4 regions of the Aquisalimonas sp. 2447 genome follow, and region 1 is predicted to be linked to each of the others. Evidence: predicted binding sites of a transcription regulator. Region 1 holds the regulator's gene; each other region holds the start of a gene.

The links. Region 1 encodes FliA, which starts transcription of late flagellar genes. Its sites were predicted from a motif close to GCTAAAGTTNNNNNNNNNNCNGCCGATA; they were not measured.
Region 2: the regulator FliA is predicted to act here: its motif matches at 1,713-1,740, upstream of KU884_RS03030 (methyl-accepting chemotaxis protein).
Region 3: the regulator FliA is predicted to act here: its motif matches at 2,271-2,298, upstream of KU884_RS13880 (chemotaxis protein).
Region 4: the regulator FliA is predicted to act here: its motif matches at 3,686-3,713, upstream of KU884_RS09435 (methyl-accepting chemotaxis protein).

The regions. Positions count from the first base shown of each region.
Region 1 covers NZ_CP050695.1:2,340,767-2,348,162, forward strand. Annotated here, with positions in the region: gene KU884_RS10995 (chemotaxis protein CheA) at 1-1,009, opposite strand, end outside; gene KU884_RS11000 (protein phosphatase CheZ) at 1,095-1,844, opposite strand; gene cheY (chemotaxis response regulator CheY) at 1,855-2,235, opposite strand; gene KU884_RS11010 (RNA polymerase sigma factor FliA) at 2,372-3,100, opposite strand; gene KU884_RS11015 (MinD/ParA family protein) at 3,097-3,990, opposite strand; gene flhF (flagellar biosynthesis protein FlhF) at 4,046-5,482, opposite strand; gene flhA (flagellar biosynthesis protein FlhA) at 5,510-7,396, opposite strand, start outside.
Region 2 covers NZ_CP050695.1:660,109-667,504, reverse strand. Annotated here, with positions in the region: gene KU884_RS03035 (TonB-dependent receptor) at 1-112, opposite strand, end outside; gene KU884_RS03030 (methyl-accepting chemotaxis protein) at 183-1,682, opposite strand; gene KU884_RS03025 (ABC transporter ATP-binding protein) at 2,001-2,729, shown strand; gene KU884_RS03020 (ABC transporter permease) at 2,736-5,099, shown strand; gene KU884_RS03015 (efflux RND transporter periplasmic adaptor subunit) at 5,106-6,299, shown strand; tRNA gene KU884_RS03010 (tRNA-Met) at 6,380-6,456, opposite strand; gene KU884_RS03005 (DUF2818 family protein) at 6,528-6,848, opposite strand; gene nuoN (NADH-quinone oxidoreductase subunit NuoN) at 6,858-7,396, opposite strand, start outside.
Region 3 covers NZ_CP050695.1:2,926,172-2,933,567, reverse strand. Annotated here, with positions in the region: gene KU884_RS13900 (hypothetical protein) at 1-182, shown strand, start outside; gene KU884_RS13895 (flagella synthesis protein FlgN) at 456-941, opposite strand; gene flgM (flagellar biosynthesis anti-sigma factor FlgM) at 945-1,265, opposite strand; gene flgA (flagellar basal body P-ring formation chaperone FlgA) at 1,399-2,157, opposite strand; gene KU884_RS13880 (chemotaxis protein) at 2,363-3,304, shown strand; gene KU884_RS13875 (protein-glutamate O-methyltransferase CheR) at 3,412-4,239, shown strand; gene flgB (flagellar basal body rod protein FlgB) at 4,490-4,903, shown strand; gene flgC (flagellar basal body rod protein FlgC) at 4,907-5,335, shown strand; gene KU884_RS13860 (flagellar hook assembly protein FlgD) at 5,347-6,024, shown strand; gene flgE (flagellar hook protein FlgE) at 6,039-7,310, shown strand; gene KU884_RS13850 (flagellar basal body rod protein FlgF) at 7,340-7,396, shown strand, end outside.
Region 4 covers NZ_CP050695.1:1,994,271-2,001,666, forward strand. Annotated here, with positions in the region: gene KU884_RS09410 (MlaD family protein) at 1-422, opposite strand, end outside; gene KU884_RS09415 (ABC transporter ATP-binding protein) at 432-1,256, opposite strand; gene KU884_RS09420 (ABC transporter permease) at 1,253-2,383, opposite strand; gene KU884_RS09425 (PHP domain-containing protein) at 2,440-3,312, shown strand; gene KU884_RS09430 (hypothetical protein) at 3,315-3,623, opposite strand; gene KU884_RS09435 (methyl-accepting chemotaxis protein) at 3,807-5,438, shown strand; gene KU884_RS09440 (DUF2750 domain-containing protein) at 5,525-5,944, shown strand; gene KU884_RS09445 (PaaI family thioesterase) at 5,931-6,368, shown strand; gene KU884_RS09450 (PaaI family thioesterase) at 6,390-6,842, shown strand; gene KU884_RS09455 (hypothetical protein) at 6,855-7,136, opposite strand; gene KU884_RS09460 (hypothetical protein) at 7,180-7,350, opposite strand; gene KU884_RS09465 (hypothetical protein) at 7,347-7,396, opposite strand, start outside.

The DNA of each region.
Region 1 (7,396 bases):
CCACGCGCACCGACGTCTCGCCGCTGCCTCCCCCCTTGGCTCCGCCAGCGCCCCCGGCGCCGCCGGCATCACTGCCGCCACCGCCGGACCCACCGCCTGCGGCGGCGGGCTTGTCCTCGGCGCGGCCTGGCTCCGGCGGGGTCGTTTCCGGCTTCTGCGGTTCGGCTTTCGCCGGCGCCGGCGGCTCGGGGCTTACCGACCCCGCATCCGTGGACGTGGGGCCCTTGCCCTGCCCGTGGATCTGGTCGAGCACCGCATCGAATTCATCGTCGGTGATGAGATCATCGCCGTCGCCTGCCTCGGCCGACTGGCCGGCATCCGCCCCGTCGGGCACGCCCTTGTGCGTGCCGGGGCCGTGGAGTTGATCGAGTACCTTCTCGAACTCCTCGTCGGTGATCTCGTCATCACCGCTGCTCGGCGGCGCGGCCTGCGACGACGCAGCCTCCGCCTTGCCTTCGTCCATGGCATCCAGCAGGGCCTCGAACTCCTCCTCGGTGATGTCATCGTCGGCGGGCGCGCTGCCGCTGGCCGCGGGCTGCGGCTCGGCTGCAGGCTCGGCTGCAGGCTGGACTGCAGGCTCGGCAGCCGGCGCGGCGCCGGGCGCGGAATCCCCGAGGTGCTCTTCCTGCTGCAGCCGCTCCAGGGCCTCCAGCAGATCCGCCGGCGCACCGCGGGCATCCTCACCGTTCTGCAGGTCCGTAAACTGGTTGTTGACCACATCCAGCGCGCGCAGGACGTAATCCATGAGTTCCGAGGTCACCTGCCGCTCGCCGTTACGCAGCAGATTGAAGAGGTCTTCGGTGCGGTGGCAGACGTCCACCAGCGGATCGAACCCGAGGAAACCGGCGCCACCCTTGATGGTGTGGAAGCCACGGAAGACCGCGTGCAGCAGGTCCTTCTGATCCGGCTGCTGCTCGAGCTGCACCAGCTGTTCGCCCAGCTCATCGAGAATCTCCCGGGATTCCACCAGGAAGTCCTGGACGATCTCGTCCTGTGTGTCAGTTGCCATAATGCCCCCAAGCGCTTCCCGGGTGGGCGCTGCCCGTGGCGCGCCCCTTCACCCGCTTACCCATGCTCCCGTGCCGCCTTCCGCCTCAGAATCCCAGGCTGGAGAGCAGGTCATCCACCTCGTCCTGCCCCTGCACGGCGGTGTCGGACTCCTGGCCCGGTACCTGCGGCCCCTCGAGTTCCATCGGGTCCGTGACCGGCTTATCGGCCGGTTTCCGCTGTTCCGTAGTCCGCTCCGGCGCGGAGATGGAGATCAGCGACACCAGCCCGTCCTCCACCTCCTTCACCAGTTTCATCACGCGCCGGATGATCTGGCCGGTGAGGTCCTGGTAGTCCTGGGCCATGAGGGCGTCGGTGAGCTTGCTTTGCACCGTGGCGCCCTCGGTCTCCAGGCGCTGGAAGAACCCGTCCATGCGCCGACTGAGGTCACGGAATTCGGTGGCGGAGAGTTCACGCTGGCGGAAGCGCTTCCACTCCGCGGCCAGTTCCCGGCCCTCGCTGCCGAGGCCCGACAGCGACTCCAGTGATTCCTCAAGGGCCGTCAGCGTGCGGTGCGCGGCATTGTCGGTGAGTTCGATGACGTGGTTGAGCCGATCCTGGGCATCCGGGATCTCGCTGGCGAGTTCGCTCAGACGGTTATCCGTGCGGAACGACTTCAGCGCTTCGTGAAGCTCCCGGGTGAGCTTGCCCACTTCGCGGAACAGCTCGGTCTCCCGCAGGCGGGTCAGCTCGTCCAGAACCTCGCCTACCGCCTCGTGGTCACCGGCCTCCACATGGTTCAGGAGTTCCCGCGCCTTTTCTGCATAACGATCGAGATCGCTGGCTTCAGTGCTCATGCGTCACTCCTCAGCCGGCCGATCCGATACGCTCGAAGATCTTGTCAATCTTCTCCTTCAGCGTGGCGGCGGTGAACGGCTTGACGATATAGCCGTTGACGCCGGCCTGGGCCGCCTCGATGATCTGCTCGCGCTTGGACTCGGCGGTCACCATCAGCACCGGGAGATCCTTGAGCTCCTCCTCGGCGCGCACGTTCTTCAGTAGCTCGAGCCCGTCCATCCCGGGCATGTTCCAGTCCGTAATCAGGAAATCGAAGCCGCCCTTCTTGAGCATCGGCAGGGCGGTATTGCCGTCGTCCGCCTCGGCAGTGTTGTTGTAACCGAGATCGCGGAGCAGGTTCTTGATGATCCGCCGCATGGTGGAGAAGTCGTCCACGATCAGGATTTTCATGTTCTTGTCGGAACTCACTGTGAATCACCTTTGCTGTAGTCAGGGCCGTTCCCGCGGATAACGTGGCCTACCCTGCCCGACCATTGCGTCGGGTTCTGCCAAACAGGGCGCAGTTCGTGAACTTGTCCGCCGGCCGCTATTGTGTCCAGTCGGCAAGATGGTCGCGTAACTTGAGCATGATGCGGCCATGGATCTGGCTGACCCGGGATTCGGTCACCCCGAGCACTTCGCCGATCTCGCGCAGATTGAGCTCCTGCTCGTAGTAGAGGGACATCACCAGTTGCTCGCGCTCCGGCAACGTGCGAATGGCCGCGGCCAGGGCCTGGCGGAAGCCGGCGTCCTCCAGACGGCTCACCGGGCCGGCGTCGTCGCTGGCGGGCTCCCGCGCCTCACCGGTGGTGAGAGACACCTCGTCCAGGCTGAACAGCCGTGCCGTTGAAGCGTCGTTGAGCACCTGGTGGTACTCATCGGCGCTCATGTCCAGAGCGTCCATGATCTCGTTGTCCCGGGCTTCACGGCCGGTGCGGTGTTCGATTTCCCGGCTTGCCTGGGCCACCTCCCGGGCACGGCGATGAACGGAACGCGGCGTCCAGTCCAGCCGTCGGATCTCGTCCAGCATGGCACCGCGGATGCGGATACCCGCGTAGGTGGTGAAACTGGCGCCATGGGCGGTGTCGTACTGCCGCGCCGCCTCCAGCAGGCCGATGGTGCCGGCCTGGATCAGATCCTCCAGCTGCACGGTGTCCGGCAGCCGCGCCAGGAGATGATGGGCGATGCGCTTGACCAACGGCGCATGCTCCACCAGCACGTCGTGTTCGCTGCTCTGCTTCTGGACCTCCGTGTAAGCGGCGGCGCGCGGCTTCATGGCATCACCTCCCCGCCGGACGCGTTGTACTGCACCAGGCGCTCGACAAAGAATTCCAGGTGCCCCTCCGCCCGGGTGGGCAACGGCAGTTTGTCCACGCGCTTGGCCATTTCCGCGTAGGCACGGCCCGACGGACTTCCGGGGTAGGCATTCACCACCGCCTGCTGGCGCTGCACAGCCTTGCGCATGGCATCGTCCCGGGGAATGGCGCCCATGTAGGCAACGGTGAGATCCAGGTAGCGCTCGCATACCCGGGCGAGCTTGTCGTACAGCGTCTTGCCTTCCGCCGCGCCGGAGACCATGTTGGCCACCACATGCACCCGCTCCACACCGTAGTCCCGGTGCAACACCTTGATCAGCGCATAGGCGTCGGTGATGCTGGACGGCTCGTCGCAGACCACCACCATCACCTCCCGCGCTGCCCGCGCGAAGCTGATGACGCTATCGGCGATACCCGCCGCCGTGTCGATGATGAGATAGTCCCAGTCGCCGCTGAGCTCACTGAAGCTGCGGATCAGGCCGGTGTTCTCCGCCGGCCCCAGTTCCGCCATGCGCTTGGTGCCCGACGAGGCGGGGATGATCTGTATGCCCCCCGGCCCCTCCACCAGGATCTCTTCGAGCTCGGCCTCGCCATCCATGACGTGAGCCAGGTTATAGCGCGGACTGAGCCCCAGGAGCACGTCCACGTTGGCCAGCCCCAGGTCGGCATCCATGAGCAGCACACGGTTGCCGGCGGTGGATAGCGCCACCGCCAGATTGACGGACACGCTGCTCTTGCCCACCCCGCCCTTGCCGCTTGCAACCGCAATGACCTTGACCGGTTTCGGGTTGCTCATTCGCCTCAGCCCCGCTGCCTGATCCATGCGTTGTTCGATCTCTTGTTCCGACATGGCATCCGCGTCCCGCACGCGGTTCCATGACTCCGATTGTTCGATGCGGCGCGGCCTACTGCCCCTGACCGGCACCGCCCCCGAAGGCGACCGCCAGCTGGTCGTCGTCGGCGGCCTGACCATACTGCTTCACCAGGCCCACGGCTTCCTGCACCAGTCTATCACCCCGTGCCGGCGCAAGATCCTCGGGCACCCGCTGGCCATTGCCCAGGAAGCTCACCGGCAGCCGCTGACGCAGCAGCACCGTGATCACCGCGCCAAGACTGGTTGCCTCATCGGTCTTGGTGACGATGCAACCCGCCGGGCGCGCCCCGGCATACGCCTTCACCGTCTCGTTCAGCGTTGCCAGCTGGGTGTTCGCCGACAGCACCAGATAGCTGCGAATGCGATCCCCCAGCGCCTTCAGGGTGCTGAACTGCTCCGCCAGGCGCATGTCGCGCTGGCTCATGCCGGCGGTGTCCACCAGTACCAGACGCTTGTCCGCCAAGTCGCCGAGCACCTCTTCCAGTTCCTCCGTCGAGCCGGCGGTATGCACCGGCACGTTGAGAATCCGGGCAAAGTTGCGCAGCTGATCCTGCGCGCCAATGCGGTAATTGTCCGTGCTGACCAGGGCCACGGTCTGCCGACCATGCCGCAAAGCGAAACGTGCGGCCAGTTTCGCCACGGTGGTGGTCTTGCCCACCCCGGTGGGGCCGATCACGGCCACCACGCCACCACGGTCCAGCAGATCATCCTTCTTCACCGGCAGATGCCGCGCCACCGTATGCATGGCCTGGCGCAGCGCCACGTCCGGAGCCAGGGACTCGTCCACCCGGTCCGCCAGCTTGCGACACACGTCCGGCCCCAGGCCGATCTCCGTGAGCTGGCGTAACAAGGTGGTCCGGGTCGGGCGATTGCGGCCCTGCTGCTGCCACTCCATCACGGAAAGCTGGTTCTCGAACAGGGTCCGCAGCGTCCGCAGTTCGCTGCGCATGGCCTCCACCGAGGCGTCGTCCCGGGGTGCGGCGGTCGCTGCCTCCTGCTCCCGACCGGGCCTGGCCCGGCTTGCGGCTGCGCGCCGGGGAGCAGGTTCCGGACGCGCGGGGGCGGGCCGGGCATGCGATCGGGGCGCCTCCATCCCCGTCAAGTCCAGGTCGTCCTCCGTCAACGGATCGTCCACATGGACGTCAATCCGCTGACGACCGCTATCGTCCTCGCGGGTGGCGGCGATGTCATTGGCCCGCTCCAGCATGGCGGCGAAATCCGCGGGCTCGGCCAGGGACGGCGCCTCCCGACGGCGTGGCGCCGGCGTTTCCGCCGCCGGGGGCACGCGCCGCTCGTCCCGCTCCGCCTGCTCGCGCACCGCCTCCTCGTCGAAGTCCAGGGCAGCGATGACCTCGACACCGTCATCCAGCTCCCGCGACGAGAGAATCACCGCCTGGGGCCCGATCTCGTCACGGACGCGGCGGATTCCCTGGCGCATGGTCTTGGCGTGGATGCGTTTGATCTTCATGAACTTTCCGCTCCTGGTTGCCGTTCACTAGCCCTGGGCGACCTGCTGTTGCCCGATGGACGCGACAATCTTCACCTGTTTCTCATCCGGTACTTCGTTGTACGACAGAACGTTCAGGCCCTGGACGCTGTGCCGTGTCAGCCGCGACAGCCAGCCCCTGAGCTGCGGTGCCGTGAGCAGCACCGCGGGCTGGTTGGCCATCTCCTGCCGCTGGGCCGTCTCCGCCAGGGAGCGCTGCAGGCGATCCGCCAGCCCCGGCTCGAACCCGGCGGCGCCGTCGCCACCGCCCTGCACGGTATTCAGCAATAACTGTTCCAGTTGCGGGTCCAGGGTAATCACCGGCACCTCCCGCGACATGCCGGCGACGTTCTGGATGATCATGCGGCCCAGGGCCTCCCGCACCGCCGAGGTGAGCGCCGAGGGGTCCTTGGTGGCCTGCCCGTGCTCCGCCAGCGTCTCGACAATGGTGCGCATGTCGCGGATGGGGATGCGCTCCTCCAGCAGGTTCTGCAGCACCCGGACCACCGTGGACAGCGGCAGCGTATTCGGCACCAGCTCCTCCACCAGCTTCGGCTGCTTGCGGCCGAGCATGTCCAGCAGCTTCTGGACCTCTTCGTGGCCCAGCAGCTCGTGGGCATGGTTCTGGATGATCTGGCTAAGATGGGTGGCCGCCACGGTGCTGGCATCCACCACGGTGTAACCCATGGTCTGGGCGTAGTCCCGCTGGGATGGCTCGATCCACACGGCCTCCAGGCCGAAGGCCGGGTCCTTGGTGGCCATGCCCTTGATCTCGCCCTGGACCGTGCCCGGATTGATGGCCATCTCCTTGCTGGGCTGCAACTCGGCCTCGCCCATGGGCACGCCGAGCACGCTGATGCGGTAGGTATTCGGCCCCAGATCCAGGTTGTCGCGGATATGGACCGTGGGCACCAGGAAGCCGAGATCCTGGGAGACCTTCTTGCGCACGCCCTTGATACGGCTGAGCAGTTGCCCGCCCTGGTTCTTGTCCACCAGCGGAATCAGCCCGTAGCCGACTTCCAGACCGATGGTATCCACCGGCGGCACGTCCTCCCAGGTGAGCTCCTGGGTCTCGCCGGACTGCGCCGGCGCCGCGGACTGGCCCTGGCCGGCGGGCTCCCGGGTGGTCTTGCCGGCGCTGGCGCTGCGCTTCTGCTCGGCAGCCGTCTCCACCTCCGGCTCCGTCTCCAGCTTGCGGTGGATGCGCCAGGCGGCGAAACCGGCGATGGCCGCAAGACTGAGGAACGCCAGATTGGGCATGCCGGGGATCACGCCCATGATGCCCAGCACCACGGCGCTCACCGCCAGCGCCCGCGGCTTGCCGAGGAGCTGGCGGATCACCTCGCCCGCCATGTCCTGGGACGAGGACACCCGGGTGACCAGGATGGCCGCGCCCGTGGACAGCACCAGTGAGGGGATCTGCGCCACCAGACCGTCACCGATGGTGAGCAGCGTGTAATTGTTGACGGCGTTGCCGAAGGGCATGCCGTGCTGGAGGATGCCGATGAACAGCCCGCCGATGATGTTGATGAACAGGATCAGGATGCCGGCGATGGCGTCGCCGCGGACGAACTTGCTGGCGCCGTCCATGGAACCGTAGAAGTCCGCTTCCTGCCCCACCTCCTCGCGGCGGGTGCGGGCGGTCTCCTGGTCGATCAGGCCGGCGTTGAGGTCGGCGTCGATGGCCATCTGCTTGCCCGGCAGGGCGTCCAGGGTGAACCGGGCGGTGACCTCGGAGATGCGCCCCGCCCCCTTGGTGACCACCACGAAGTTGATGATCACCAGGATGGCGAACACCACCAGGCCGACGGCGTAGTTGCCGCCCACCACGAACTCGCCGAAGGCCTGGATGACGTTCCCCGCGGCATCGGTGCCGGTGTGCCCCTCCAGTAGGAT
Region 2 (7,396 bases), 1.7 Mb from region 1:
GCGCCACTTCCTGGCCGGCGCCGATTTCCACGATGGAGCCGAACTTGAACTTGTCCAGGTTGATGGCCAGGGCTTTCTGGTCAGTGGTGAGCTCCGTATCGCGGGCGGCCATGGGATGCTCCTGTGCAGCGGTTTTGCTGCATCGTAACATCCGCCTCGGGGCGGGCGCCGCCGGGCATGGATCAGTCGCGCACCAGGAAGCGCTGCAGGCGCCCCTGCAGGTCCTCCACCAGGGCGTGCATGCGCACGGCGTTGTCGGCCGTGTCGCTGGTGCGGGCGCGGGTCTGTTCCGCCTGATCGTTGATGCGGTTGAGACGCCGATCGATGTCCGCGGCAACCTGACTCTGCTCCTCCGCAGCGGAGGCGATTCCAGCGGTGATCTCGTCCAGGTGGTGCACCTCGCCCAGGAGTTCACCCATGGTGTGGTCGGCCCCGGTGATCAGATCGGCACCGCGCCCGGTTTCCGTGACCCCCTCCTCCATGGCGTTGACACTGGCGGCGGTCTCCTGCCGCAGCCCGGTAATCATGCCTTCGATCTGTCCCGCGGACTCACTGGTGCGCGCCGCCAGGTTACGGACTTCCTCGGCGACAACGGCGAAACCACGCCCGTGATCGCCGGCCCTTGCCGCCTCGATGGAGGCATTGAGCGCCAGCAGGTTGGTCTGCTCGGTAATGTTCCGGATCACGTCCAGGACACTGCCGATCTCCTCGGCCTGTTTCTCCAGCGCCGTCATGCGCTCGCTGCCCTGCTGCAGCCGCTGGAGCACCTGCTGGATGGAGTTGCTGGCGTTGCTCACGCCGTCGCGCGCCTCCTCCAGCCGCCGACTGAAGCTGCGAGTGGTCTCCGCGGTGGTGCCGGCGTTCCGGGCGACTTCCTCGATGGAGGCAGTCATTTCCGTGACCGATGTCGCCAGGGTGCGCGTTTCGTCCGACTGCGCCGTGGCCTGCTCCACGGCAACCCGGGAGTCGGCGTCCATGGTCTGGCCGAGTCCGGCGACATCATCCAGCGTGCTGCGCACGGATAACACGGACTCCTGGATGGCACTCAGGGATTCGTGCATGTCCTCGGTCACCGCACTGGTGGGCGCCGGGAAACGGTAGCGGAGGTCAATATCCCCCTCGTCCGCGCGCAGGCCACGCGCCACCGCGTCCAGCTCCGCACCCGCAAGGGAGTCGCGGCGGCCGATCACCGCCAGCAACACCAGGATGGCTGTCTGGAAAACGACGAATGCGGCGTGCACCAACACCATGTGCAACCCCGGCTCGGGAAACACGTAAACGCCGACATCCGCCGCCTGCAGCAGGTTGAAGGACAGGTGGTGGATCGCGATCACGCCTGCGGCTGCGACGATGGGCAGCCAGTCGCGGTAGACCAGCAGAAAAGCCAGCAACGCGAAGATGGAGAAGTGCAGCTCTGCCATGCCCCGCGTCTGGTGAATGATCAGCGCCGAGAACACCATGTACGCCACACCGACCGCCACGCGGGTGAGCCGATGGCCCGGGAGCAGAAAAGCCAGCGCGGAGGGCAACAGCGCCGCCGGCAACGCCACCAGGAACCACTCCATCCAGGTGCCGTGGAGCGGTGCCAGCGCCAGGGCCAGCAGCACGCCAAGCCACAGTATCGCCACCGAGATGCGATCACCGAACCGGTACAACCTGGAAAGATCATGCTGTGCAGTCATGGCAGAACCCGCTTCTCAGTCACCCTGTCTTATCGGCACCGGAAACAAACCCTTTAGGACGATCTGGACACGGACTGGCCGGACCTGGTCGATCTCGCGGACCAGCGGATGTATGCGGCCAAGGGCAACGGTCGAGGATCGATCGTGGGCGACGAACACGAGCGATCCGCCGCCTGAACGCATCCGCACCTCCCCGGAGAACATCGTCATTGCCCGGGAAGTCAACTGCGCCGGAAGTTTCACGGCATTGACACTGATCAACACCGCGCACTGACGCCACTGCTATTGTGCATGGGAAAAGACAGCAGCGGACGCGCCATGGACCACTCCGACGCCCTCTCCACCCAGGTCGTCTTCGCCACCCGGGGGCTGACCAAGGTCTACCGCAACGGCGCTATGGTCATCCATGCCCTGCGCGGCGTGGACCTGGACCTGTACGCCGGTGAACTCACGGTGATGCTCGGCGCATCGGGCTCGGGGAAGTCCACCCTGCTGAACATCCTCGGCGGCCTGGACAGTGCCACTGACGGTGAGGTGCGCTACGGCGATCAGGATCTGGTCGCCGGCGGAGACCGGGTGCTCACGGCATATCGGCGCGAGCATGTTGGCTTCGTCTTCCAGTTCTACAATCTCATCTCCAGCCTGACGGCGCGGGAGAACGTGGCCATCGTCACGGAGATCAGCCGCAGCCCCATGCGTCCCGAGGAGGCGCTGGCGCTCGTGGGTCTCAGCGAGCGCCTGGATCATTTCCCCTCCCAGCTCTCCGGCGGCGAGCAGCAGCGGGTGGCCATCGCCCGGGCCATCGCCAAGCGCCCGGCGGTGCTGCTGTGCGACGAGCCCACGGGAGCGCTGGACTCGCGCACCGGGGTCCAGGTGCTGGAAGCCATCGCCCACGTCAACCGCGAACTGCGGACCACCACGGCGGTGATCACCCACAATGTGGTCATCGCTGAAATGGCGGATCGGGTGGTGCGACTGAGTGACGGGCGGGTCAGCGACGTGCGTGTGAACGCACAACGCAAATCCCCGGCCGAACTGAGCTGGTAGGCGGGCATGCGTACCATCCACCGCAAGCTCCTGCGCGACCTGGTGGAACTCAAGGGCCAGGTGGCGGCGATCGCCGTGGTGGTGGCCGCAGGGGTGATGACGCTGATCATTGCAGTGACCACCCTGGACGCCATCAGCCTCACCCAGGACCGCTTCTACCGGGACTACCGCTTTGCCGACGTATTCGTCGACCTCAAGCGGGCGCCGGAGGGCCTGGCCGAGCGATTGCGCGAGATTCCGGGCGTGGATCATGTGGACACCCGTGTCAGCGCACCGGTACGCATCGAGGTGCCCGGATACCCGGACCCGGTCCGCGGCCAGTTACTGTCCGTTCCCGATGGCCGCCAGCCCGATCTGAACCGGCTGCACCTGCGCGAGGGCAACCTGCCGGAGTCGGGGCACACAGACCAGGTGGTGATCAGCGAACCCTTCTCGGAGGCACATGGCCTGCGCCCGGGCGACACCCTCACCGCCATCATCCGCGGCCGTCTGGAGACCATGACCGTCAGCGGCGTGGCCTTGTCGCCGGAGTTCGTCTATCAGATCGGGCCGGCGGATCTGCTGCCGGACTACGAGCGCTTCGGCATCCTGTGGATGAACCGGCGCGCGCTGGCCAACGCCTTCGGCATGGACGGCGCGTTCAACAACGCGGTGCTCTCCCTGCAGGCGGGGGCAGATGCGTCGCCCGTGATCGATGCCGTGGACGACCTGTTGGCCCGTTACGGCGGCATCGGCGCCCATGACCGGGACGACCAGGCCTCACACCAGTTCCTGTCCATGGAACTGGACCAGTTGCGTGTCATGGCTGTCTTCCTGCCCACCCTGTTTCTCGGCGTAGCCGCGTTCCTGCTGAATGTGCTCATGGGGCGGATCGTGCGTACCCAGCGCCAGCAGGTCGCCGTGCTCAAGGCCTTCGGCTACGGCAACGGCGACATGGCGGTGCACTACGGGTTACTGACAGGGTTGATCGTGCTGATCGGCCTGGCCGTCGGGGTCGGACTCGGCGCCTGGGCGGCGGACGCCCTGGCCGCGGTGTACATGGAGTATTTCCGCTTTCCGGCCATCAGCTTCCGGCTCCAGCCCCAGGTGGTGCTGCTGGCGGTGGCTGTTGCCACCGGCGCCGCGGCCCTGGGCACCTACCGGGCCGTGCGCGGGGCGGTGAGCCTGCCACCGGCCGAGGCCATGCGCCCCCCGGCGCCGGAGACGTTCCACCAGGGCTGGCTGGAGCGCTCGCGGCTGGGGCAACTCCTGGATCAACCCACCCGCATCATTGTGCGCAATCTCGCCCGCCACCGCATGAAATCCGGCCTCTCGGTGCTGGGCATCGGCCTCTCCGGCGCATTGCTGCTGGTTGGCAGCTACCAGTTCGGCGCGGTGGACGCCATGCTCGATACCCAGTGCCGGCTGATGCACACCATGGACATCAACCTCTACTTCAGCGAGCCGACCTCGGCCCACGCGGTAGCCAGTCTCCGGCACAAGCCGGGGGTGCAGCACGTGGAGGGATTCCGCAATGTGCCGGTGCGCCTGGTTAGCGGTGACAGGGACTGCCGGACCACCATTCTCGGCATGGATGCGGAGCCACAGCTGCGCCGGCTCATCGACGCTCGCGGTACACCGCAGCGCCTGCCACCCGAGGGCCTGGTGCTTACCGATTACCTGGCGAACTATCTGGGCGTGCGGCCCGGCGGGACGGTGCAGGTGGAGATCATGGAAGGCCACCGGCGCACGCTGGAGGTGGCACTCGCCGCCACCGTGAACGAGCCGGTGGGCGTGAGCGCATACATGGAACGTCAGGCCCTGAACCGCCTGATGCGCGAAGGTCCCGCCATATCCGGCGTCTGGTTGCTGACCGACGAGAGCCAGCACGCGGCACTCTATGATGCCCTTTGGGACGCGCCCCGGATCGCCAGCATCGGGATGATCGGCGAGGCCGAGGCTGCCATCCGCGATTACATCGATGACACGGTACTGGTGATGATGGGTGTTCTGCTTGTACTGGCGGGCTCGATCACCTTTGCCGTGGCGTACAACAACGCCCGGATCGCCTTCGCCGAGCGTGCACGGGAACTCGCCACCCTGCGGGTGTTGGGCTACACCCGTGGCGAGGTGGGCTGGATCCTTTTGGGCGAGATCGCAGCGCTGACACTGCTGGCAATCCCGCTGGGCTGGGTCCTGGGCATCGGGTTCGCGCTGGCGCTGAGCGAGGCCATGAGCACTGAGCTGTTCCGGGTGCCCTTCGTGATCACCACGCAGACCTACGCCTTCGCCGCCGGCGGAGTTCTGGCAGCAACAGCCCTTTCTGTCCTGCTGATCCTGCGCCGACTCCGGCAACTGGATATGGTTTCCGCACTGAAGACGGTTGAGTAGTAGTCCATGACAACACGCAAGAAGATCATTCTCGTTCTCATCGCAGTCGCCATGGCCGTGTTGCTGGGCCTGGCATTGTGGCCGTCCCCGGTGCCAGTCAGCGTTGCAACGGTGGAACGGGGTCATTTCGCCGAAACCGTTGAGGACGAAGGGCGCACGCAATTGCCTGCCCCCCACACCGTGTCGGCGCCAGTCACCGGCTATCTTCAGCGCGTCACAACGGAACCGGGTGATGCGATTGAGGCGGACCAGGTAGTGTTCACCCTGGAGCCTCCGCCGGTGCCAGCGCTGGACGCCCGGGCGCGCACCCAGGCGCGCGAATCCGTGGCTGCCGCCCGGGCGCGACATGAGGCCGCGGAAGCCGAGCTGGAAGCGCGGGAGATACAACACCAACTCGCCCGATCCGAGGACCAGCGCTACCAGCAGATGTACGACCGCGAGCTGGTCTCCGCGGAGGTCATGGAGCGCACGCGTGCACAGCGGGAATCCAGCCGCGTCGCCGAACGCGCCGCAAGGCACGCTGCGGAGGTGGCGCGCTTCGAGCTGGACGCAGCCCGCGCCGTCCTGGAGGTGGCGGACGGAACGCGGGCTCCGGGCGACCAGCCACGCATGGAGGTGCGCGCGCCGGTGAACGGGGTGGTGACCCGCAGGCACCGGCACAGTGAGGGGCCAGTCAGCGCTGGCGAGCCGGTGGTGGATATCGGCGACCTGTCCACCCTGGAAGTGCAGGTGGATCTGCTGTCCATGGACGCCGTGCGCATCCGCCCGGGCATGCCGGTGGTGCTGGAGCGCTGGGGGGGCGACGGCGCCCTGGAGGGGGAAGTCCTGCGGGTGGAACCCAGCGGGTTCCTGAAGGTATCCGCCCTGGGCGTGGACGAACAGCGCGTCCCCGTGAGGGTCGCCATCACCTCACCCCGCGAGCAATGGCAGGCGTTGGGTGACGATTACCGGGTGGAGGCGCGCTTCATTCTCTGGCAGGACGATGACGTGCTGCAGGCACCGACCAGCGCACTGTTCCGCAGGGATGATCAGTGGTTCGTGTACGTCGCCGAAGATGGCCGTGCCCACCGGACCGCCATCCAGCCGGGCAGGCGTAGCGGTCTGATGACAGAGATCCGCGACGGCCTGCAGGCTGGCGCTCGCGTGATCACTCACCCCGGCCAGCGGGTGGACGACGGCGCCAGGGTGCGTGAGGACTGAACGATACTCGGACGGGCGCGCAGGCGCACCGGAGCCTGAAACGACAAAAGGCGGCCCTTGGGCCGCCTTTTGATAGTGCTTGGTAGCGGGGGCAGGATTTGAACCTGCGACCTTCGGGTTATGAGCCCGACGAGCTACCAGACTGCTCCACCCCGCAATTGACGCTGCGCATGGTAGCGCCCGCCTCAGGGGAATGCAACAGGCACGCGGGAATTGTTCAGCGTTTCCTTAACGGCGCTTGCGCAGGTAGCGGCGCAAATCATGATGGTAGATGAACCCCGGCAGCGCAAACACCGCGAACAGGCAGAGGTTGACCACCCAGAACTCCCAGTCCTGGGCGTAGATTTCGCCAATCACCTGGTATTCGAGGCCAGCGGCCAGCAGACCGGCAACGCCGAAGAGCAGCAGCCATTCCAGCAACCGCAGCCATTCACGCTTGCCGTCCGCCGGAGGCGCGAACAGCAGAAACCGGCGCTCCGTAAGCCAGGGCAGGTTCGCGGCCACCAGCGCCAGCACGAACAACAGGATCACAGCGGCGGTCATGCCCATGCGTGGTCCTCAGCCGAACGCCGCCATGCAGACCGCCACCAGCGCCCCCGGGAACAGGCCCAGCAGCAGCACACCAAAGCCGTTGGCCGCGAGCACGGCCTGAAATCCGGCGGAGCCGCTGGGCTGCGGGCCGTCACCTTCCGGTTTGTCGAAGTAGCACAAGCGCACGATCCGCAGGTAGTAGAAGGCGCCGACCACTGCGCCGATCACTGCAAGCACCGCAAGCCAGATATGGCCACCGTCCACGGTCGCCTGGATCACCATCCACTTGGCGTAGAAACCCACGGTCCCGGGAATGCCGGTCAGCGAGATCATCAACAGCAACATCACCAGGGCGAACAGCGGGCTGCGCTCGTTGAGGCCCTTGAAGTCAGACAGGTTCTCGGCCTCGAAACCTTCACGGCTGAGCAGCATCACCACGCCAAAGGTTGCCGCAACCGTGAAGGCGTAGGTCACGGCGTAGAAGGTCGCGGCACCGTATCCCTCGGGGGTGCCCGCCAGAAGCCCCAGGAAGATGAAACCGATGTGGTTGAAGGTGGAGTACGCCA
Region 3 (7,396 bases), 590 kb from region 1:
TCATGGACTGGCTGGCGCGTACCTGGCCGGAAGTGGTCATCGTTTACGGCGTCGGGTTCACCGTGGAGTCGTACGTGTTCTGGACCTCCGTGATCTCCCTGGGGGTCTGGTTCGTGTCGTTGACGGCCGTGATGATACTTGCCCGGCGTACCTGGCGTTGCCTGCGCGGCGCCTCGCGGTGAAGTGATGTACAGGGGTTGCACAATGCGATTTCCTGTACTAACCTTGTACTCAAGGTAAAGGAAGCAGGTATTGCCCTTGAGCTGAAGGTCTTCTCGCGTTGGCGCATCCTGTCCCCGATCTGCGCCTCCCGGCCCATCCATTGCGGCCGGGTTTTTTTTGTCCATCGTTCGGGTTTGCAGGCCTTGGAGGTGTGTCCAGTCGCGGGGAGGGTAGGGGGCGGAGGCCAAGCGGGTAACCAATCACGCCCGGCGGGAGCGTTGCATTGAAGGGAATCAGGCCTGGCTGATCTCGCGGCCGCCGCTGTTTGAGGGCGTTGAGTCCGCCCCCGGGCCGTAACCGCCGGCAGCGGGAGTGGAATCGGCCTGCAGCAGTTCCATGGTGCGCTGCACACCGGCGCGCCGGCGTTCAATCACGGTGCCGTTGGCTTCATTGACTGAGCCACAGCGCTCCAGTGCCTGTAGAAGGGTTGTCCAGAGTTCCCGGGCCTTATCCGCGTCGGGGAGGCGTTCGATGCAGGCCTCCATGGCACGTGCAGGATTCTGTTCACTGGTGATTTCCGTCACCAGCGTATTGCGCTGGCGTTCGGCAGCTTCCACGGCGCCCAATAACTCCACCTTGCGGCTGAGTAGCCCCTGGAGCGTCTCCATGTTACGGGCAACCAGCGCCTGCTGTTCTTCCATCAGCAGGGTTTCAAGTGCCTGCAGGCGGGCGTTCTGCTCGGCAAGCAGTTCGGTCAGCCCCGTGGATGAGTCGGTCACCGATCAGCCCTCCAGCAGGCCTTCCAGTTCCGCAAAGCGGTCGGCAATACTGTCCGCATTCAGCGGGTACTCGCCGTTGGCGATCTGCTCCCGCAGTGCGTCCACGCGGCCGCGGTCAACTTCCGGCGTCTGGTCGACGGCCTCACGCAGCGACTGCAGTCGCTCGGATTCGCCCGCCGTGGAGGTGGACCCGGCGGCCGCGTCCTGGTTGCGCTCGTCGCCGCGGTTCGGCTCGGATACTGTCTCGCGGAGCTGGCGACTGTCCCGGGCGTCCTGCATCGGGTTGCTGGCCGGGCGTCCGCTGCCGTCGATTGGATTAGCCATGTTTTCGCTCCTGTCATTCGTCCTGGTTGGGGAGGTCTTCCCCTTCCGGAAGATCATCGGCCATTGTTGGCAGAACTTTAGCCTCGGATGCACTTTTTTTCATGGTACGGCGACTGGCGCTCGTCATAAACCGTTAGAACGAGACGCGCACGCGGCTGTCCGCAACGATTTCGCCTTCGACAACGCGCTCCGAGGATGAGTTGCGGACCCGAATGCGCTCGCCCAGTGCCCCCGATTGCAGTGCTTCGCCGTTCATGCTGATGCGTGTGCTGCCGTTCTCCGCCGTAATGAGCACGGTTTGGCCGCGTTCCACCAGTTGCGGCGCGCCCACCCGGGAGGCGGTGATGATATCGCCCTCGCGCAGCGCGCGCTGCGACTCCATTCCCAGAAGCTGCTCGGCGCTGGTGAAATAGCCCCGCGTCATGCGGTTCACATCCATTTCCACCCGCATGATGTCCTCTTCGCCGATCCGGCTGCCCCGCGGAATGGTCCGGGCGGCAGCATAGACCTCCTTGAGCATTTCCACCCGAACGGAGACATACAGGGTCCAGGGCGAGGGGAAATCGCAGCGCACTCCCACCGTGGATCGCTGACTCCCCGAGCGGCCGGGCGGGTCAAAGGTCTCCAGCGGCTCCTCGCAGCGTGCCAGCCGGAGTCGCGAGTCAATGCGCCCCACCTCGACGCTGCCATTGCCCTCCGCGGGCAGATTGGCCTCGGTGTGGGCTCTGACGGCGTCGCGAATCTCGTCCAGGGACTGGCGCTCGTTGGCAACCGTCGGGCCTGCCGTGATCAGGCCGGCCAGTACGCAGCAGGCCGCCGTGATGGCGCGGACGATAACCCGCAACCGGCGCCGGTCGATCTCTGCAGATGTGAAGCGAGTCCGGATGTGCATGTGGCGTTCGCGCTACGCTGCGCCCTCGGTTCGAGTGGATGCAGTTGTTTGCCCCGTGATTTATGCATGAACCGGGCCAGCTCCTCCCCCGTTCGGGAGGCCACAACCGACCGGGTCAAGTTGTCGGCCCATCTGCCGACACCCAGCCCGGACAGCAATCGAGATCGCGGCGACACGGGCGGCAGCCCCTCGGGAGAGAGCACATATGGCGGGCATCATGGATTCCGTTGATCAACGCACGACGCTGGCGGGAACCAACCGCATGGAGCTGCTGCTGTTCCAGCTTGCCGGTGCGCAACTGTTCGGCATCAACGTCTTCAAGGTGAGGGAGGTCATTCCGGTGCCGCGGCTGGTGCAGCTGCCGCATGCCGACCCCACGGTCGCCGGGGTGTGCTACATCCGTGACCGCACCATCGCGATTCTCGATCTTGCCAGGGCGATCACGGGGCGGCCGCTGGAAGACCGCGACGGTGCATCGGTGATCGTCAGCGAGTACAACCGCAGTGTGCAGGGGTTCATGGTGCGGGCAGTGGATCGCATCGTGAACGTCAACTGGAAGGACATCATGCCGCCGCCGAGCAACTGGTCCAGTACGGCGTATCTCACCGGTGTGACCCGGGTTGATGAGCGCATGGTGCAGATCATCGACGTCGAGAAGGTCATGGACGAACTCAACCGGGCGGGCGGCCTCGGTGGGCTCCCGGGCCTGGACGACAAGGGGTTGAACCAGTCCGCCGACGCCGGCGACTGGCATGTGCTGGTGGTGGATGATTCCAGTGTCGCCCGGCGTCAGATTCGTGACACCCTGAACGAGCTGGGTCTGCAGAGCACCATGGCGAAGGACGGTGAAGAAGCACTGGAAACGCTGCGGGACTGGGCCTCACGACCCGATGAGTCTCCCTGGAACCATCTGCTGATGGTCATTTCCGATCTGGAAATGCCGCGCAAGGATGGTTATACGCTGGCGACGGAAATTCGTCGTGATGATGCTCTCAAGGGCGCTTACATCCTGTTGCACTCCTCACTGAGTGGTACGTTCAACACCGACATGGTCAAGCAGGTGGGTGCCGACGAATTTCTGGCGAAGTTTGCCGCCAACGAGCTGGCGGAGCGGGTTCAGGTGCGCATGGAGCAGGTCAGTGCCTGATGGTGCTTGGTCCTGCAGGCATGGGTCGGGCTACAATCGGCGCAGCCTGTGTCATGCCGGCGTCGCCCGGCCGTGCTTTGCGACCCGCTAGAGAGGGACAACGTTTGGTGGCCTCCCGAGAAATCGTGCCGGAGCATTACCAGGCGTTCCGTGCCTTCCTGGAGCAGTCCTGCGGGATCGTTCTGGGCGACAACAAGCAGTACCTGGTGTCCAGCCGGCTGGGGCACCTGATGGAGCGCGAGGGCATCAAGGATCTGGGCGAGCTGGTCTACCGGGTGCAACAGCCGGGTGGCCAGCGCCTTCGCGGCATGGTCATCGAGGCCATGACCACCAATGAAACCCAGTGGTTCCGGGACACCTACCCCTTCACTATTCTCCAGGACACCCTGCTGCCGGAGTTCGTCAAACGGGGGCAGCAGCAGTTGCGCATCTGGTCGGCGGCGTGCTCCTCGGGGCAGGAAGTCTATTCCTTGAGCATCGCCCTGGAGGAGTACCGGGCGCGCGGGGCGCGTATCGAGGCCGAGATCGTCGGCACCGACATCTCCCCGGCCATGATCGCCCAGGCGAAGGAAGCGAAATACCCCGCGTCCACGATCAACCGTGGGCTCAGCCCCGAACGACGCGACCGTTACTTCCAGCCCAGTGGCGAGAGCTGGGTCGTCCGGCCGGAGATCCGTCGCCGTGGCCAGTTCATGGTCCATAACCTGCTGGACAGCTATGCCAGCCTCGGGCGTTTCGACATCATCTTCTGTCGCAACGTGCTGATCTACTTCTCTGCCACATCCCGCGAGAACATTCTCAACCGCATGATCCAGCAGATGCGGCCGGGTGGCTATCTCATCGTCGGTGCCTCCGAGTCGCTGGCGCGCCATACCGGTGATTTGCAGATGATCCGCAGCCACGGTGGTGTCATCTACAGGCTACGCGAGCGATGATCCGGGCAACGCGCCAGTAGCGGCAAACCACTGCCCGGGCGGCAACCCGTTGCCGCACCTTTGCCGCTCTGCCGGTGCCGGAATTCCGTCACGATCGTGATCGGCAGGCGGCGGTGAACCTTGAATCCAACGCGTCAGCCGCCCCCGGCAATTCGCTCACACCCAGTCCATCCCCGTCGCGGAAGGCGCTTCCGAACCCATGGCACGCCCCTTGCTAGGTTGTCAGGCAACAACAGCAGGAGGCAGACCGATGAGCCTTTCCTTTGACAATGCAGTGGGGGTCCATCCGGCCGCGCTCAAACTCCGGGGTGAGCGTCACCAGATGCTCTCGGAGAACCTGGCCAACGCCGATACGCCGAACTACAAGGCCAGGGACATGGATTTCGCCAGCGCCCTGGAGCAGGCCCGGAACAGCCAGGGCGGCCAGGGCGGCGGGCTGCAGATGGCCTCCACCCATGCCAACCATCTGCCCGGTCAAGCCCAGGGGCCGGGCAGTGCGGATGCGCTCTACCGCGTGCCTCACAGCCCCTCCCTGGATGGCAATACCGTGGAAACACAGGTGGAGCAGGCCAAGTTCGCGGAAAACACGGTGCAGTATCGGGCCTCGCTGGATTTCCTGGGCGGCCGCATCTCGTCCCTGGTGGGCGCCATCCGAGGGGAATAAGCCATGTCCGTATTCAAGGTATTCGACGTTGCCGGCTCGGCCATGAACGCGCAGTCCCTGCGCCTGAACATGACCGCCAGCAACATGGCCAACGCGGAAACCGTTGCCGGCAACCCGGACGAAGCGTACCGCGCCAAGCAGCCTGTCTTTGCCGCCGCCATGCAGGCGGTGCAGGGGGGCAATCCCTCCGAGCGTGCTGCAACCGGCGTTGCCATGCGGGATGTGGTGGAGAGCGACGCGCCGAACAAGCCGCTGCACATGCCGGGGCATCCGGAAGCGGACGAGAACGGCTACGTGTACCGCTCCAACGTCAACACGGTGGAGGAGATGGTGAACATGATCTCCGCTTCCCGCTCGTACCAGAACAACGTCGAGGTCATGAATACCTCGAAGGAACTTGCGCTGCAGACCCTGCAGCTCGGCCAGAACTGAGGGCGAACGCCATGATGGGACTTGATGCGCTGATGGGCGGCAACGACAGCTCGAAGATCGAGCAGCCGGACGATGCCCGGGGGCAGACGGTGGACGAACTCGGCTCGGAGGATTTCCTCCAGCTGATGATCGCGCAATTCCAGAACCAGGACCCCTTCGAGCCCATGGAGAGCGGCGAGATGATGGGGCAGATGGCGCATTTCTCCACTGCCAATGGTGTCTCCGAGCTGCAGGGATCCTTCGAGCGGTTCGCTGACGACATGAACAAGGATCAGGCCTTGCGCGCCGCGTCCCTGGTGGGGCGCAACGTGCTGGTGAACAGCGACACCATGCCCCTGGGTGAGGAGGGGCTCAGCGGTCTTGCGCAGGTGCCGCGGAACACGGAAAGCCTGAACATCACCATTCAGGACAGCGCTGGGCAGACCGTCCACGAGATGGCGCTGGGGCGGCAGAACGAGGGCGAAGTGCCTTTCCACTGGGACGGCCTGGATGACAGCGGCCAGCAGCTGCCTCCGGGGAATTACCGGGTGCGTGCGGAGATCGGGAGCGGTGAGTCCAGCACGGCCGTTGACACCCTGGCTTCCGCACCGGTGAACAGCGTCAGCCTCGAAGGCGACGGGCGCAGTCCGAAGCTGAGTCTGGAAGGCGCCGGTGAGTTCGATCTCGATTCGGTTCGTCACATTCAATAAAAAGGGGTGCAGTCATGTCTTTCAACATTTCGCTCTCGGGACTCAATGCCGCCTCATCCGACCTGGATGTGACCAGCGACAACATCTCCAACAGCGCCACGGTGGGTTTCAAGGGCTCCCGCGCTGAATTCGCCGACGTGTTTGCCAGCTCCCAGCTCGGCGTGGCCTCCAACGCCATTGGCCAGGGTGTGCGGCTGCAAAACGTGGCCCAGCAGTTCACCCAGGGACAGTTCGACTTCACCGGCAACAGTCTCGATCTGGGCGTCAACGGCGAAGGCTTCTTCCGCATGAGCGACGAGGAAGGCGCGGTGTCCTATACCCGCAACGGTGCCTTCCAGCTCGACAACGAGGGCCAGATCGTCAATGCCGACGGGCTGCAGCTCACCGGCTATCCGGCGGATGACGACGGCAACATTGGCGGTGAGACCGGCCCGCTGCAGGTGAATACCGGTAATGTCCCACCCCGGGCGACGGACGAAATCGACGTCAATGCCAACCTGCAGTCGTCGGCCGAGCCCCCGGAAGCGGATTTCGACGTTGATGACCCGGAGAGCTACAACTTCTCTACGGCGACCACGGTGTACGACACCCAGGGCGGTTCCCATACGGCGAACTTCTTCTTCAGCAAGATGGATCCGGACGACGACGCCATTGATGGCATCGACGGCGGCGAAAACACCTGGGCGGTCAACCTGGAGGTCGGTGGTGTCGTCGATGGTCCGCGTTACTTGAACTTCGGTACGGACGGCTCCTTCGATTCGGTCACCGATGGTGATGGCGACGCTGCTGATGGGCCCTACCAGTTCGCTGCCGACGACATCGATGCCCTGGCGGGGGCGGACGATCTGGACATCGACGTGGATTACTCGTCCATGACCCAGTTCGGTACACCCTCCGCGGTGAGCGAGCTGCGCCAGAACGGTTTCGAGGCCGGTGAATTCTCCAGCCTGGAAGTGGAAGAAGACGGCACCATCTTCGGCCGCTACACCAACGGCGAATCCCGTGCGCTTGGCCAGGTCGCCCTGGCGCGCTTCCCCAGCGAGCAGAACCTGACGGAAATCGGTGACAACCTCTGGGTGGAGAGCGCCGAATCCGGTGAGCCCATCATCGGCGAGCCGGGCACCTCCAGCCTGGGCGGAATTCAGGGCGGCGCCCTGGAACAGTCCAATGTGGATATCACCGAGCAGCTGGTGAACATGATCACGGCGCAGCGCAACTTCCAGGCGAATGCGCAGATGATCAGCACCCAGGACCAGGTGACCCAGGAGATCCTCAATATCCGCTGATCCATTGATCGGCGCAGGGGAAACAAGCCATGGACAATTTCGCGTATCTCTCCATGACGGGTGCCAAGCACGCCCTGCAGGCGCAG
Region 4 (7,396 bases), 350 kb from region 1:
AGACGCGTGCGCAGGGAGGGTGCCGGCCGCAGTACAGGATGTTCATGGTCCTCACGGGATGGCGGTCCGGCCTCGGCACTGCCGGGGACCAGTTCCAGATGCCCCAGGCCGGTGAGCCCCTGGCTGGCGAGCCGGACGCGGGTATCCGCGTAGACGGGGACGTTTTCCTGCACGGTGAGCACCACCCGCACCCGTCCCTGATCGTCAAGGCCCATGTCCCGCACCCGACCTACATCGAGACCCTGGTATTTCACCGCCGAATTCCGGCTCAGGCCGGTCAGGGGCTCCTGGGGGAACACCAGGTACTGCTTGCCGTCCTCGCGCCCCACATCGGCGCTGAACCACAGCCCCGCCGCCAACAGGGCGATGCCCAGGATGACCACGAACAGGCCGACAACGGTGTAGTTCACACGACTGAACATGATGCTTTGCTACTCTCCCTTGATCCGGGCGGCGTTCCCCGGGGCTGACGCCGGGCGGGCACGGGCGCCCTGGAAATAGGCACGAATGACAGGGTCCTCGCTGGCCAGCAGTTCCTCCATGGGTGCCAGTGCCCAGACGCGCCGGTTTGCGAGAAACGCCACCCGGTCCGTAGCCTGGCGCAGGGATTCCGGATCGTGGGTGATCATGACCACGGTCAGGCCCAGAAGATCCCGCAATTCCACGATCAGATCGTCGAAATCCGCCGCACCCACAGGGTCGAGCCCCGAGGTGGGTTCGTCCAGGAACAGCAGTTCCGGGTCCAGCGCCAGGGCTCTGGCCAGGGCTGCGCGTTTGACCATGCCACCACTGAGTGTATCCGGATACTTGTCGGCGGCGCTCGCGGGCAGGCCGGCGAGAGCAATCTTCAAGCCGGCAAGCTCCTGGCAGAGTTCCCTGTCGAGCCGGGCGTGTTCCCGGATCACCATGGTGATGTTCTCGCGCACGGTCAGCCCGGTGAACAGCGCCCCGTGCTGGAACAGGACCCCCATGCGGCGTCGAAGCTGACGCAACTGCCGGCGATCGACTGCGGTCGCATCCGTGTTCAGCACCCGGATGCGACCGGCCTGCGGCGCATGCAGCAGCATGATCTCCCGCAGCAGAACCGTCTTGCCGGTGCCACTGCCTCCGACCAGTCCAAGAATCTCGCCGCGGCGAACGTTGAGATCCAGGTCCTGATGGATGGTGGTATCGCCGAACCGCGTGCACAGACCCTCCACCCGGATGATCTGCTCCGTGGTGATGTCGGCATTGGCTGTCGCGGCTGAGGAGGTCATAAGTTCAGCTGGCTGAAAACCACGGAGAAGGCCGCATCGGCCACGATGACCAGGAAAATCCCCTGGACGACGCTCTGCGTGGTTGCCCGCCCCACGCTCTCGGTGCTGTTCTGCACATGAAAGCCGTGGTAACAGGCTACCAGGGCGATGATGACTGCGAACACCGGTGCCTTGATGATGCCCACCCAGAAACTGCTGGCTGCCACGGCTTCCGGTACACGCTGGATAAACTCGCGCACGCCGATGTCGAAATACGCGGTGGCCACCGTCATGCCACCCAGCATGCCGAAAATGTCAGCAAAGATGGTCAGCAGCGGCATGACGATCACCAGCGCCAGGATCTTGGGCAAGACCAGCATCTCGTAGGGGGTAACGCCGATGACGCGCAGGGCGTCCACCTCCTCGGTGATCCGCATGGTCCCGATCTGTGCGGTAAAAGCGGAGCCGGTGCGGCCGGCGACAATGATGGCCGTCATCAGTGGTGCCATTTCGCGGAGCATGGTCAGCGTAAGCAGGTCCACCAGAAAGATGGTGGCCCCATACTGCTGCAGCGGTTGGCCACCCTGGAAGGCGATGACCACGCCGGTGAGGAACACCAGCAATCCCAGAATCGGCAGGGCGCGGACCCCCGCATTGTCCATCTCGCCAACGACCTGGCGCCAGCGCAGCGTGTGGGGATGCAGCAGCCGCGGCACACTGTCTGCGCTCACCTCGCCGACAAAGGCGAAGAAAGCCGCCAGCCGGCGAACACCGTCCACCGAGGCTTCCCCGATCCGGTAGACTATACCGGGACGGGGTGCGGTCGGTGACGGCGGCAGCCGGTGTTCGGTGACCATGTCCAGGAGTTCCCGGTGGGCGGGCTGGATACGGGCGCGGTCCACGGCGTGTCCCCGGGATTCCAGGCTTTCCAGGTGGCGACGCAGGGTCACCGCACCCGCGGTGTCCAGGCGCTGCATGGCGCTGGTGTCGACGGTCACGGCGCCCGTCTCCGTGCGGGGGAGTGCAGGAACCCGCTGTGAGAAGCCTTGCCAGCTCCAGTCGCCCGTGTACGCGAGGATCTGCCGCTCGCCGTCCCAGGTGATCAGCGGTGGGTCAAAGGAGCCTGGCGTGGCGTCTCCACTGGCCATTCATTCATCCGGCGATAGCGTTGCGTCGAGGCAAGGATCGCGGGACCATCGGTCAGATGCAAATCCCGCAAGCGCCCGTTGCCAACCTCTGCGTCGACCTCCATGCCCATACCACCGCCTCGGACGGCGCCCTGTCGCCGCAGGAGCTGGTGGAAAGGGCCGCAGTTCGGGGCGTGACTCACCTGGCGGTGACGGATCACGATACCACGGCCGGGGTCGCGGCGGCGCAGGAGGCCGCGCAGCAGACAGGCCTGCGCGTGATTCCGGGGGTCGAGGTCTCCACCTTGTGGCAGGGGCGGGAGATCCACCTGGTGGGCCTGGGTCTCCGGGGACATCCGGTGCTGGAACAGGGGTTGGCGTATCAGCAGGCCCAGCGCTGGGAACGGGCCGAGACCATCGTGACACGGCTGGCGCGGAACGGCGTTGCTGGCGCCGAGGCAGTGATCGATCAGCGCGGCGCAGATGCACCGGGACGAAGCCACTTCGCCGAATGGCTGGTCGCGCAGGGCGCTGTCAGGGACCGTCAGCAGGCGTTCAAGCGTTATCTCGGTCGCCAGGGGCGGGCCTGGGTGCGCCCCGGATGGGTGAGCCTGGAGACCGCCGTGCGCTGGGTTCATGTTGCCGGAGGCCGCGCGGTGCTCGCTCACCCCTACGCCTACGGCATGACCGGCGCCTGGCTCCGGCGCCTTTGCGAAGCGTTCGCCGGCGCCGGTGGTGAAGCCATTGAAGTGGTGACGGGGCGGACTACACCGACGCAGGTCCGCGATGCCCTGGGTCTGTCTTTGCGGCACGGGCTGGCAGCGTCGTGCGGATCGGATTTCCACGCACCGGGAACCGGCCTGGAACCCGGCCATCTGGCACCCCTGCCCGTTTCCGCCCGCCCCGTGTGGGACCACGCTCCGGAATTGCTGGCACCTGATGGTCCCTAGTGTCAGTCCTTTGAACCATCCTGGCGCTGCTCGTCTTCGCGGGTCCGTCTGACCTCGCGGAACTCACCCTCGATGATTGTGTGCGGGCGCTTCCGGGCCTGTCCCGGAGTCGGAGTGGTGCGGTCTGCCCTGGCGCGGGACAGACCCCGCATGAGCCAGAAACGGACCCATAACACCACTGCCAGAATCGCCCCGACGCCGAGAAGAACGGCCAGTAGCACGGCACCGAAAATCAGCGCCGCGCCCAGGATCGCCAGGCCTCCCAGGACCAGAAGAACGTGGACGAACGGATTGGTGCTGCGGTAGTGCATGGGCAATGTCCCGGATTCTGCGACACAGCCGACAGAGCGGCGTGGACCGAATCGTTATTGTGCCTCAAGTCACAGGCGGTTGGGCCGATACCTCTCAACAACGCCACGAAAAGACAATACGAGCGTGCGGGTTGGCGGCAACCGCCATTGCTGGACGATTGATTCACTGAAGGAGAGTTTCCCATGGGCCGGTTCATTATGGGCAGTATCCGCAACAAGCTGTTGCTGATTACAGGGGGCGGTACTGCCCTGGTGCTGATCGCGACGCTGTTCGGGTTCTATCAGCTCTTCGACAGTATTCAGGGGTATCAGCGCCTGGCGACGGTGGAATCCCAGCAGGAGCGACAACTGCAGGTGATTCGCGCTCAGTTTGCGGCACAACAGGAGGAATGGCTGACCCTGCTCCTGCGGGGCGACCAGGGGCACCGCCGCGAGGAACACTGGGAGCGGTTCCAGGACTATCAGACCGACATCCAGGAGATGACCCAGGAGCTACTCGAGGAGGTTCAGCACCCGCAGGTGGTCGAACCGCTCGAGGCGTTCCGTGAGGAACATGCCGCGATGTTGCCGGAGTATCAGGAGGCTCTGGAGATATTCGAGGACACCTTCGGTGATCCGCTGGCCGGCTATGAGTGGGCAGAAGGCGTGGAGCAGACGAGCCTGACCTCGCTGCGTGAAGCCCGTGACACCATGGTAGACGTCGCGGCCACGGAGACGGACCGCAATCTGGAGCGGGCTAACCAGGCAGTGTTGCTGAGCCTTGGGCTGCTGGCCGCTGCGGTCCTTGTGGCCTTCATCGGGTTCCTGCTGCTTCTTCAGCGCGGGCTTCTGCGCCCGGCCGCCGAGCTGCGCGAGGACCTGGATCGCCTCTCCCGGGGCGATTTCACCCAGGCCGTGCGTAAGAGCACTGACGATGAGCTGGGCATGATCGCCCGCAGCGCCCAGCAGATCCAGCAGCAGCTGGGCAACATGATCGGCCAGGTGCGCGATGCCGTGAGTCAGCTCGCGTCCTCCGCGGAGGAGATGTCCACGATTTCCGCGCAGACGTCCGCAGGCGTGGAGCGGCAGCGGTCCGAGACCAACAGCGTGGCCACGGCCATGAACGAGATGACCGCCACCGTCCAGGAAGTGGCCCGCAACGCCACTGAGGCGGCGGAAGCCGCGCGGGACGCCGACGCCCGCGCCAACGAAGGCCAGGCGGTGGTGGAAGAGACCGTCTCCGCGGTAAACCGCCTGGCCGCGGAGATGGAGCGTGCGGCGGACTCCGTGGGCCGGCTCAACGAGGAAAGCGAGTCCATTGGCTCCGTGCTGGACGTCATCCGAGGTATCGCCGAGCAGACCAACCTGCTTGCACTGAACGCGGCCATCGAGGCCGCGCGGGCCGGGGAGCAGGGTCGTGGCTTCGCCGTGGTGGCGGACGAGGTGCGCAGCCTGGCGCAGCGGACGCAGCAGTCCACCCAGGAGATTCAGGACATGATCGAACGGGTGCAGTCCGGCACCGGCGATACGGTCAAGGTCATTGAGGAGAGCCGCAGCCAGACGCAGACGGTTGTGGATCGAACCCAGAGTGCCGGCGAAGCCCTTCAGGGCATTGCCGGGGCTGTGGGACGAATCAATGAAATGAACACCCAGATTGCCAGCGCTGCAGAAGAGCAGAGTTCCACCTCCGAGGAAATCAATCGGAACGTGGATACCATCAACCAGGTCGCCGAGGAGAGCAGCGAATCGGTGGAAAGCAGCCGCAAGGCCAGCGAGGAACTGGCGCGCCTGTCCGCGGAACTGCAGGAACTGGTGCGCGCGTTCAGGATCAACTGAGGCCGGCGGCCGTGGAGCCAACCTGGCAAAGCGGCAAAGAGTACTAGTAGACTGCCGCAACCCCGGGTGAGTTGAGGTAATCGGCGATGATGGATGCAACACCAGAGGGTGTGGATCCCGCCTACGCAGCGTTTCTCGACGAGGTCGTCGAGGCAGGAATGGTCTGGGGCCTGAGCGACGACGAGGGTTGGGCTCTGGCACCGTCTGCCGATGATGACCAGGTGATGGTCATGCCGTTCTGGGCCTCGGAGGAGGGCGCCCGGGCCTGCGCTTCCGGAGAGTGGGAGCAGTTCGTGCCGGAGCCGGTGGTTCTGGACTTCTTCATGGAAGAGTGGCTGCCGGGCATGGACGGCGACGAGCTACGTGTCGGCGTGGCGTGGGATGCGGAACTGGAAGGCGTGGAAGTGCCGCCTCTGGAACTCCAGGCGGACCTGGAGGCCGCCATCCTGGACCGCAGCGAGTCAGACGTCGATGGCGAGGCCGCCGCTGACGATGACGATGCCTGACAGCGTGGTGCGCCGCGCTCACGCTTTCCCCGCGTGGCTGGATGCACTTCTCGACGATCCGTTGCATCCTGGCCTGCTCGCGGAACGCCTGGACCAGCGCGGCGTGACGCTGTACCAGCCCTGGCATGAGGGCCTGGTGGGCAACCCCTGGCGGGGCCAGATTCACGGCGGTGCATTGACAGTGCTGCTGGACAAGGCGACCCGCGCCGCGGCGCTCACGGTGATGCCTTCGACTGAAGGCGTTGTGCCGCTGGATCTGCGAGTAGACCATCTGTCGCCAACCCTGGGTCGCGAGGGCCTGCGCGTGCGCGCCGCCTGCCATCACCTGACCAGGACCGTGGCCTTTGTCGAGGCCACGGTGACGGAACTCAACTCCAGTCTTCCCGTAGTCGTCGGCACGAGCAGCCTGTTGAGAAATCCATGAACGCCTTCCCGCAGGACTCCAATGACTGACTTTCGCGCAATGGTGCTGGCGGCCCGCGAGCAGCGCGATTACCGCAAGCTGGTGGAACTGATTCCCTACGCACGCATGCTGGGTATCGATTTCCATGAAGATGCCGGCGGCGAGCTGCTGTTTCGCCTGGCGTTCGGCCGGCACAATATCGGCAATCCGGCCATGCCTGCGCTGCATGGCGGAGCCGTGGGTGCCTTCATGGAACATGCGGCGATTTTCGAGCTGCTCTGGCGCATGGAGGCCTCCATGCTGCCCCGGGTGGTGGATTTCTCCATCGATTATCTGCGCCCGGGCAAGCCGGAAGACACCTACGCCTGCTGCCGCGTATGGCGGCAGGGGCAGCGTATTGCCAATGTGGCGGTGGAGACATGGCAGTCCGACCGCGATGCAACCATCGCCACGGCACGCGGCCATTTCCTGCTGTCCGAGCCGGGGGCGGCGTAGGGCGCGACCGAATCAGCGTTCGTCCACGCTCCAGGACTTGACGAACAGGATCGCGGCCGCCGGCACATGGACGATGCCGATGCTGGTAACGAACACCAGAACGATGTTGAGTTCGGTGAGTACGCCATAAAGCCGCGCCATCACCCAGCCGAACGCGATCCCCGTACTCAGTAGAACAATCCGCGCCACACGCAGATGCCTGATATTGGGAACCCGTCCTGGGAGCTCATGGTGCACATAGGCAGCCGCGGCGAGGGCGAATACGGCAATGGCCCCGAGCAGTAGATTCAGCATGTTTCCTCCAGGAAGGCAGCGAGCGGCGCGGGGAGCGGTTCGCTCAGGCGGCTCCCGGCTCCACCAGCGCCATGCCGGTCCAGACCAGGGCGACCAGCAGCGCCACGGCCAACGTCGCCAGACCGAGACGGCGGCGTCCGCTGCTGCCATACATGGCCCAGCCCAGGGCCACGAAAGCGATGGATCCGGCGAGCAGAAGCACAAGCGTGATCATTGCACCCCGCCAACCGCGCACTTGACGCCGTGGATCCGGTCGAGGC